One region of the Kitasatospora fiedleri genome, then DNA from elsewhere that is predicted to be linked to it. Evidence: riboswitches for the same ligand, from Rfam matches in the RefSeq annotation. Region 1 holds a riboswitch; each other region holds the start of a gene.

Region 1 (3,264 bases):
CCTCCAGCACCGCGCCACGACCGAAGCGCTGGTCGATCACCTTGTTCGGGATCTTGCCCTTGCGGAAGCCCGGAACGGTGACCTGCTGGTTGATCTTCTTGTACGCCGCGTCGAGGCTGGGCTTGAGCTCCTCGAAGGGCACCTCGACGGTGAGTCGAACCCGGGTGGGGTTCAGAGTCTCGACGGCGCTCTTCACGGTTGGGTCTCCTAGGGGGCTTGCGGTCAGGGCGATAGGCGGTTGGGGCTGCATTGCTGTCCGTACTACCGCCAGCGATCCATCCTACCGGTACCACGAAAGCGGCTGTGCCCGGCACCGGGGGCTGGGAGCCCGGGGGCCCGGAACCACGGCGGCGGAACCACGGCGGCGGGCCGCGGCGACGACGGGGCCGCAACGACAACAGGGCCCCGCCCGCCGACGAGACCCTGCCGCACACGGTCGGGGTGACCGGATTCGAACCGACGGCCTTCCGCTCCCAAAGCGGACGCGCTACCAACCTGCGCCACACCCCGTGGTGCCGAGCAGAAGAGTACACGTCGACCCGCCCCCGACCGGGGCGATATCGACGAGCCGAGGACGAGCCGACAACGGGAAGGAGCGTGCAATCCACCGACCCGACCAGGTACGCTGGGCCAGTCCTCACCACCGCACGGTGGCGGAGGGCGCTTCCCTGCGGGTGTAGCTCAATGGTAGAGCCCCAGTCTTCCAAACTGGTCACGCGAGTTCGATTCTCGTCACCCGCTCCACGAGGCCGACGGCCCCGACCGCCCAGCGGTCGGGGCCGTCGCCGTTCCCCCTCCGGCGCACCGGTCCCGCGCGCTCCCGCCCCGCGGACGGCCCGGAGGCCCCGCGCGGTAGGTCGCGCGGGGCCTCCGGGGGGTGGTGCCGGGGATCAGACGTTGACGCCGTGGGCCGCCAGGTAGGCGACCGGGTCGATGTCGGAGCCGTAGTCCGGGGTGGTGCGGATCTCGAAGTGCAGGTGCGGGCCGGTGACGTTGCCGGTGGCGCCGGACAGGCCGATCTGCTGCCCCGCCGTCACGGACTGGCCGGCCGAGACGGAGATCGAGGAGAGGTGCGCGTACTGGGCGTACTTGCCGTCGGCGAGCTTGATGACGACCTGGTTGCCGTAGGCGCCGCCGTTGCCGGCCGAGACCACGGTGCCGTTGGCGATCGCCTTCAGGCTGGTGCCGGTGGAGACCGGGAAGTCGATGCCGGTGTGGTAGCCGCTGGACCAGCTGGAGCCCGCCACCTTGTAACCGGTGGTGACGCTGCCCGGCGCGGGGGCGACGTAGCCGGAGGAGGAGCTCGCGGCGGAGCCGGCGCTGCTCGAACCGGTGGAGGCGGTGGCGGTCGACGACTTCGCCGCGGACGACTTCTCGGTCTTGGCCTCGGTCTTGGTCTTGACCTCGGTCTTGGCCGGAGCCGGGGCCTCGGTCTTGGCCTGCGCCTTCGGGGCGGCGGCGGTGGCCGCGGCGTCCGAGGAGGTGGTGGCCGAAGTCGCCGGGGCGGCCTGGCCGTTGACGGCCAGCTGCTGGCCGGGGTAGATCAGGTTCGGGTTGCCGCCGATGACCGCGCGGTTGTCCTGGTAGAGCTTCTCCCAGCCGCCGTCCACGTTCTTCGCGGTGGCGATCTTCGAGAGGGTGTCGCCGGCGGCGACCTTGTAGGTCTGCGCGGCGGCGTCACCGGCGGGGTGGCCGGTGGTGTCGGCGACGGGGGTGGCGTCGACCGAGACGTTGGCCCACTGGCGGCCGCCGTCCTGGTGGTCGGCGGTGCCGTGCGCGGAGGCGGCGGAGACCGGGAGGCCGACCGCGGCACCCACCACGCCGGCGGCGATGGCGATGCGGGCGATGGTGGTCAGGCGCGGCTTGCGGTGCTTGCCCTGGACGGACATGAAGCTGTTCCTCTCCGACGCCTACGAGGTGAGCTGTCGGGTTCGGGCGAGAGTTGCCCGGCCGCGTCTCCGCGGCTTCACCCCGAGCCGTCCCGTGCGTTCCGGGCCCGGCGTACTACCTGTGGTTCCCCCGCTCCTGCCGTGGCGTGGTGTCTGGTCGGCACCGAACGGCGGCAGGACTAGGCGTTCCGCTCGATGGCCAGCCCGGCCGATGTCCGGGCTGCGGAGGAAGCAAAACCCACGGCTCGCGGAGCTGGCAAGCGCCGAAGAGCCCCGTTCCCGTGCTCGGGAGGGGGCTGACGGTACGCCAGGTCACGCTCCGCCGACGACGGGCTGCGGTGCGCGTACGGGATCATGACGGTGCGCCCACGAACCGCACACAGCGGGCGACGTCGGCCACTGCGTGCACCTGGGCGCTGACCTGGCGTGACGGGTCGGGTGAGCCTGGTCACCCGCGGGCAGCGACGCGGTCCGGAACGGGGGTGCCTCCGCCCGTCGGAACGTGCTCCCCGAGGCCGGACGGGGTGGTCAGCCCGCGATGCCGGAGATGGCCTTGGAGATCGAGTTGAGGAACTGCTGGATCGGCCCGGCCATGGTCGACTGGCTGAGCATGAATCCGAACAGCGCGGCGATGATGGCGTGTCCGCCCTTCAGCTGCTTGTTGCGGATGAAGATGAAGACGATGACGCCGAACAGGACAAGGGCGGAGACGGAGAAGGCCACCGGGACTCACTTCCTCGATTCATGGCGGGGGTTCAGGTCGGAACCGGCGACGGCTCCAGGCGGAAACCGGCCCCTGCCCCCCGTGTCCCCACCACTCCATCCGGACTCAGTGTGGTCGCTCGTGCGGACTGCGTAAAGGACTTGCCCCGTCACCGGGGGCCCCAACCCGGGTGGTGGGACTGATTTTCGCCGACCGCGACGATAGCGGACGGGTCCTGACGGGGCGTCGGCGGGAGGCGGTTCGCGGCGGCCGCCGCGGCAAACCGGCAGGCAGGCCGGGTCGGTGCCCACCGGCCGGGTATGCCAGGGGAATTGGCCGAAGATCAACGTCGGGGTTTGACACTCCGTGGGCGCTCCGTGCTCACCGCGCCCGCCGCGTCCGCGCCCGGCGGGGTCAGCGGCGCCAGACCAGCAGCACCGCGCGGTCGTCGTTGACGTGCTTGGCCACGCTGTCGATCAGCCGGACCGCGGCCCCGGGGCGCCCGGCCGCCGGGATGGTGGCGACCAGCCGGTCGGCCTCGCCCATCAGCCGGTCCATGCCCTCGCCCAAGTCCCGGCCGGGGATCTCCACCATGCCGTCGGTGCACAGCATCAGCACGTCGCCGGGGCCCAAAGTACCGCGCACGCCCTCGAACTTGGCGCCGTCGTAGAC
Region 2 (3,264 bases), 1.6 Mb from region 1:
CTGGAAGCCGTTCAGCGGCAGGTTCTCGACGAACGCGTCGATCAGCACCACACCGCCGGTGCGCCCGGGGGCGAGCGCGGCGGCCCGGACCACGCTGGCGCCGGTGTACGAGCTGCCGACCAGGACGGCGCCGCGCAGGTCCAGGTGGTCCAGCAGGGCCGCCAGGTCCTCGGCGATCGCGGCCGGGCTGTGGTCGGTGAAGCCGGTCGAGGACTCGCCCATGCCGCGCAGGTCCATGCTGACCACCCGGTGCCCGGCGGCGCCCAGCAGCGGGGCGAGGTGGCGGTAGACCGCCCGCTTGTCGAGCATGCCGGGCAGCAGGACGACCGGGGTGCCGGGGCCGGGGGCGTCGTCGTAGGCGATCCGGCCGTCGGTGACGTCGAGGTACCGGGTGGTGGTGCCGAGGGTGCTGTTCATCGCGGGCCTCCTGGCGGGCGTCCGGCGCTCCGGGCGCTCGGGGCCCGGCTCCTGCCGATAGCCATAAAGCTAAGGCTAATAGCCTTAGCCGTCAACTCCCGGTCACCGGCACGCCCGCGCCGCCCGCCCGTCGGGCGCCCGCATCCCGCCGGGTCCCGTCCCGTCAGATCCCGTCGACCTTGAACGGGTCGTGCTCGGCGAGCAGCTTCTCCAGCCGGGCCTGGTCGACCCGGCTGGTGAGCGCGCCCTCGTCCTGGCGGTCGCGGATCACCTTGGCCAGCGTGAACGCGGAGGTGATCTCGTAGAGCAGGCCGACGCCGAGGAAGGCGCGCATCCAGGCGCTGACCGGGAGGTAGGCGATCCCGAGGACGAGGGCGGCCGTGGCGAACGCGAAGGAGGCGACGGCCTGCAGGTAGTAGGCGGAGGTGGTGCGGTGCGGCACGGATGCGGTCATGGGGCCAGGGTCCCGCCGGGGGTGGCGGGGGGTCGTGAGTACGGATACTCAACCGCGCCGTCACGGTCCGTCATGTCCGGAACCGGGCCCCTTGGCGAACCGTCACAAATCGCCCATAGGGCATCAGGAAAGTTTCACTGCACCTCGGTAGGCGCTTGGAATCATGGGGTCCATAGGATTAACGTTTGATAACGCAGCGCGGTCGGCAACGCCGTAACCATGCGGCACCGTGCGCCACGCCTAATCCATCGGGCCCGCCCCCGCGGTCGGGCCCGGGAGCCGGGGAACCACGTTCCACCGGGGTGAATCGGGACGGCCCTGGGCCCGACCGTAGGAGACCTTCCACCTCCGAACCCGTCAGCTAACCCGGTCGGCGGCAGGGAAGGAAGGAGCGCGCCCCCGTGGCGTCGACCTACACCGAGAGCACCGGCACCCAGCTGCTCGACCACCCGGTCGAGACCGAACCCATCCGGCCCCGGCTGCCCCGCCAGGCCCGCGTCGGCGCACCGCTGCTGGGCGTCACCGCGATGACCGCCGCCCTCGGCGCCACCGGCCTCGCCGCCGCCCCCGCCCAGGCCGCCGTCCCGGCCCCGGCCCCCGTCGCCGCCGCCGACGAAGCCTCCGAGGGACTGCTCGCCGCCGACCCCGGCCTCGCCCTGGCCGCCCGCATCCTCCAGCAGGCCGACGGGCAGCGCACCGCCACCGAGGAGTCCGCCCGGGTCGCCGCCGCGCAGGAGGCCGAGACCAAGCACGCCGACCGCCGGGCCGAGACCGCGGCCGACCCCGCGGCCACCGAGGCCGGGGCCGAAGCCGTCCTCCCGGTCGCCGACTACCGACTGGCCGACCCGTCCGCCCAGCCGGGCGCGCACTGGGCCCACCTGCACACCGGTCTGGACTTCGCCGCCCGCACCGGCACCCCCGTCACCGCCGTCACCGCCGGCACCGTCACCTCGGCGGGCTGGTCCGGCACCTACGGCTACCGGGTCATCCAGACCCTCCCCGACGGCACCGAGCTCTGGTACTGCCACCTCTCCCGGATCGCCGCCCCCGCCGGCCGGGTCGCCGCCGGCACCGTCCTGGGGGCCGTCGGCGCCACCGGCAACGCCACCACCCCCCACCTGCACCTCGAAGTCCGCCCGGGCGGCGCGGCCCCCGTCGACCCCCTCCCCTGGCTGCACCACCTCGGCCTCCGGCCCTAGAAGACTGGTGAAGATCTTGAGTTCTGGTCTCGCCGCGCAAGCGGCGGGACCAGACTCGTTTCGTGGCGATGGGGGAATGGGCTGGAGAGACGGTCGGGCCGGATGTGTGGGAGACCTGCCGGGGCCTGATCCCGGCGGGCAGTGTGTTCGCGTTTCTGGCCGAGCACCGGGGCCGGCTGTTCCCGGCGGTGATGTTCGCGGACATGTACCCGTCGGCGAACGGCCGCCCGAGCATGCCGCCGCAGGTCCTGGCCACGGCGATCACGCTGCAGGCCCTGCACGGCCTGTCGGACTTCGAGACCGTGCAGGAACTGCGGTGCGACCTGCGGTGGAAGGCCGCCTGCGGGCTCGGCCTGCACGACACGGCGTTCGACCCGTCGCTGCTGGCCTACTTCCGCCGCCGACTGGCCCGCTCGGCGCGGCCGGAGCGGGTCTTCGAGGCGGTGCGCGAGGTCGTGAGGGCGACCGGCGTGCTGAAGGGCCGTCACCGCCGGGCGTTGGACTCCACCGTGCTGGACGACGCGGTCGCAACCCAGGACACCGTCACCCAACTCATCTCCGCGATCCGGGCGGTGATCCGCGAGGTCCCCGGCGCCGACGAGGCCGCAGCCGTCCGGTGCACCGCGCACGACTACCGCGATCCGGGCAAGCCCCGCATCGCCTGGAACGACCGGCAGGCCCGGGCGGACCTGGTGGACGCCCTGGTCGGTGACGCGCTCGGACTGCTCGGGCACCTGCCCGAGCGGCAACTCGGCGAGAAGGCCGCGAACGCGGCGGGCCTGCTGGCCCTGGTCGCAGGTCAAGACGTCGAGCCCGCCGACGATTGCGACGGCCGGGACGGACGCTGGCGCATCACCCGGGGAACCGCACCCGACCGCATCGTCTCCACCGTCGACCCCGATGCCCGCCACGTCCACAAGACCCGCAGCCACTACCAGGACGGCTACAAGGCCCACCTGGCCGTCGAGCCCGAGACCGGCCTGTTCACCGCCGTCGCGCTCACGCCCGGCAGCGGCAGCGAACACCACGAGGCCACCGTTGCGCTCGACCTGCTCGCCGACGAGGACGAACCGGTGGACGCCTTCGGTGACACCGCCTACTCCACCGGCCCCGTCCGTGAGGCGTTGCAGCAGGCCGGGCACCGGCTGTTCCTCAAACCCGCCCCGCTGAAGACCGCCGTGGTGGGCGGGTTCG
Region 3 (3,264 bases), 2.1 Mb from region 1:
CCAGGTGACCAGACTCACGCGGTGGCGCTTCCAGATACGGTCAAGACATGCCAGATCAGCCCCACGCCGCCCACCCGCAACTCTTCACCTGGGAGTTCGCGGCCGACCCCTACCCGGCGTACGCCTGGCTGCAGGAGCACGCGCCGGTGCACCGCACCACCCTCCCGAGCGGGGTCGACGCCTGGCTGGTCACCCGCTACGCGGACGCCCGGCAGGCGCTGGCGGACGCCCGGCTCTCCAAGAACCCGGCGCACCACAGCGAACAGGCCCACCGCAGCGGCCGGGTCGGCATCCCCGGCGAACGGCAGGCCGACCTGATGACCCACCTGCTGAACATCGACCCGCCCGACCACACCCGGCTGCGCCGGCTGGTCTCCAAGGCGTTCACCCCGCGCCGGGTGGCCGAGTTCGAGCCGCGGGTGCAGCAGCTCACCGACCGGCTGATCGACTCCTTCGCGGCCCGCGGCGAGGCCGACCTGATCCACGAGTTCGCCTTCCCGCTCCCCATCTACGCGATCTGCGACCTGCTCGGCGTCCCCGAGGAGGACCAGGACGACCTGCGCGACTGGGCCGGCATGATGATCCGTCACACCGGGGGAAGAGGGGAGGGGTGGGCCGCGCGGTCAAGCAGATCCGCGGCTACCTGGCCGACCTGATCCACCGCAAGCGGGCCGACCTCGGCGAGGACCTGATCTCCGGCCTGATCCGGGCCGGCGACCACGGCGAGCACCTGACCGAGAACGAGGCCGCGGCGATGGCCTTCATCCTGCTGTTCGCCGGCTTCGAGACCACCATCAACCTCATCGGCAACGGGATGTACGCGCTGCTGCGCGACCCGGGACAGCGCACCCTGCTGCAGGACTCGCTGGCCCGCGGCGAGTCCGGCCTGCTGGAGACCGGGATCGAGGAACTCCTGCGCTACGACGGCCCGGTGGAGTTGGCGACCTGGCGCTTCGCCACCGCGCCGCTGACCATCGGCGGGGTGGACGTCCCGGTCGGCGACCCGGTGCTGGTGGTGCTGGCCGCGGCCGACCGCGACCCGGCCCGGTTCGCCGCCGAGAACACCCTCGACCTGGCCCGCCAGGACAATCCGCACCTGGGTTTCGGTCACGGCATCCACTACTGCATCGGCGCCCCGCTGGCCCGGCTTGAGGGGCAGCGCGCGATCGGCAGCCTGCTGACCAGGCTCCCGGACGTCCGGCTGGCCGCCGATCCGGCCGAGCTGCGCTGGCGGGGCGGGCTGATCATGCGCGGTCTGCGCGACCTCCCGGTCTCCTTCACGCCCCGCTGACGCCGTTTCAGCACCCGTGACACGCCGCCGCGCTGGGCCGACGACGCGCCGGGGCGGGGGCGCGCGTCGCACTCCCGTCCGAGACGAATCTGGACATACCTGGATCGTTCGTCAACGAAGTGGGAATTTCCGTGATTTCGGCGTGATCATGGTGATATGAGCTTGTGATTGCTCGTCAGCTTTGCCTACTCTCCGACATGCCCGCAGCTGCGGGCCCCGATCGCGGCACGCCGAGTCCTGTCCGCCGCGTCCTCGGGCCACCGACCAGGTACCGGACAGGAGTGGGGGAACCAGTGTGAACGCCGTAGTCCCAACGGCTTGGGGTGAAGCCGCCGAGCAGCGGGCGCAAGCGCGCCCGGACCGTCCGGCGGCCGGGCCAGCCTCCCGGTCCGAACCCGACAGCTCACCTCGCAGGCGTGCGGAGAGGATGTCCCGTGCTGTTCACCCACGCTGTTCGTCACCCCCGTAGTACCAAGGCCGAGAAGGTCGTCGCCGCCGCCGGCGTGGCCTCGGTCGGCCTGGCACTCCCCCTGCTGGCCGCCGCCGGAGCGGTCGCGGCACCCGTCGACACCTGGGACCGCGTGGCCCAGTGCGAGAGCGGCGGGAACTGGGGCATCAACACCGGGAACGGGTTCTTCGGCGGCCTGCAGTTCACCTCCTCCACCTGGCGCGCCTACGGCGGCGGCCAGTACGCGGCCCGCGCCGACCAGGCCAGCCGCTCCCAGCAGATCGCGGTGGCCGAGCGGGTGCTGGCCTCCCAGGGCCCCGGCGCCTGGCCGGTCTGCTCCAAGCGGGCCGGGCTGGTCAAGGGCGGCGCACCCGCCGAGGTGTCCGCCGACACCGCCTCGCGCTCCGAGGAGCGCCCGGCCGCACCCCGGCGGCCGCAGGACTCGCCGCCGAACCGGCCGGCCGAGACCGCCGCCGACCTCCAGGACGCGCCCCAGGCCACCCAGCCGGCCCCGCAGGGCACCGCCGGCGGCTACACCGTCCAGGGCGGCGACACGCTCTCCACCATCGCCGCCGCGCAGCACGTGGCCGGCGGCTGGGAGTGGATCTACCAGGCGAACCGGCAGCTGATCGGCGCCGACCCCGACCTGATCCTGCCCGGACAGGTACTCGCCCTCTGACACCGGGGCCCGCATCGGGCCCGGCACCCGGTCCGGCACCCGGTCCGGCATCCGGGACGCGAGGCCCGCGGACCTGACGAGGTCCCGCCGCCGCCCTGACGAGGGCCGCGTCCCCTGATGCCTCGTCCGCTCCCGGCGCGCGCCGAGCAGTTCGCGCCACCGGGAGCGGCGGATCGGCCGTCAAACAGGTGAACTACCGGTGAGTAGCCGGGCCACACCGTGAGACGGGGCCCGGCCCGGCGTGGCCGCGGCGCGCTGTGCGGCTAGGCTCTGGTCGTAACGACCACACATCCGCTTCCGCTAGGAGATGCCTCGTGCCGTCCATTGATGTCGTCGTAGCCCGTGAGATCCTCGACTCCCGCGGCAACCCCACGGTCGAGGTCGAGGTCGGTCTCGACGACGGCAGCACCGGTCGTGCGGCTGTCCCGTCGGGTGCCTCCACCGGTGCCTTCGAGGCGCTGGAGCTCCGCGACGGCGACAAGAACCGCTACTTCGGCAAGGGCGTCGAGAAGGCCGTCCTCGCCGTGATCGAGCAGATCGGCCCCGAGCTGGTCGGCTACGACGCCACCGAGCAGCGCCTGATCGACCAGGCCATGCTCGACCTGGACGCCACCCCGGACAAGTCCTCACTCGGCGCCAACGCGATCCTCGGCGTCTCGCTCGCCGTGGCGCACGCCGCCTCCGAGGCCAGCGACCTGCCGCTGTTCCGCTACCTGGGCGGCCCGAACGCCCACGTGCTGCCCGTCCCGATGATGAACATCCTCAACGGCGGCTCGCACGCGGACTCCAACGTCGACATCCAGGAGTTCATGATCGCCCCGATCGGCGCGGAGTCCTTCTCCGAGG

What was found. A riboswitch is a leader RNA that binds a small molecule or an ion and turns the genes downstream of it on or off. The one in region 1 is predicted to bind cyclic di-AMP.
Region 2: linked by a shared signal. The riboswitch ahead of QMQ26_RS19730 (M23 family metallopeptidase) and the one ahead of QMQ26_RS12140 (M23 family metallopeptidase) in region 1 are both predicted to bind cyclic di-AMP.
Region 3: linked by a shared signal. The riboswitch ahead of QMQ26_RS21540 (transglycosylase family protein) and the one ahead of QMQ26_RS12140 (M23 family metallopeptidase) in region 1 are both predicted to bind cyclic di-AMP.

The regions. Positions count from the first base shown of each region.
Region 1 covers NZ_OX419519.1:2,602,188-2,605,451, forward strand. The annotation lists gene tig (trigger factor) at 1-196, opposite strand, end outside; tRNA gene QMQ26_RS12130 (tRNA-Pro) at 437-510, opposite strand; tRNA gene QMQ26_RS12135 (tRNA-Gly) at 671-744, shown strand; gene QMQ26_RS12140 (M23 family metallopeptidase) at 891-1,889, opposite strand; cyclic di-AMP (ydaO/yuaA leader) riboswitch at 1,895-2,012, opposite strand; gene QMQ26_RS12145 (hypothetical protein) at 2,418-2,612, opposite strand; gene QMQ26_RS12150 (PP2C family protein-serine/threonine phosphatase) at 3,007-3,264, opposite strand, start outside.
Region 2 covers NZ_OX419519.1:4,250,723-4,253,986, forward strand. The annotation lists gene QMQ26_RS19720 (alpha/beta fold hydrolase) at 1-417, opposite strand, end outside; gene QMQ26_RS19725 (YiaA/YiaB family inner membrane protein) at 581-871, opposite strand; cyclic di-AMP (ydaO/yuaA leader) riboswitch at 1,099-1,262, shown strand; gene QMQ26_RS19730 (M23 family metallopeptidase) at 1,273-2,070, shown strand; gene QMQ26_RS19735 (IS1182 family transposase) at 2,139-3,264, shown strand, end outside.
Region 3 covers NZ_OX419519.1:4,655,998-4,659,261, forward strand. The annotation lists partial or broken gene QMQ26_RS21535 (cytochrome P450 family protein) at 48-1,291, shown strand; cyclic di-AMP (ydaO/yuaA leader) riboswitch at 1,524-1,722, shown strand; gene QMQ26_RS21540 (transglycosylase family protein) at 1,726-2,418, shown strand; gene eno (phosphopyruvate hydratase) at 2,733-3,264, shown strand, end outside.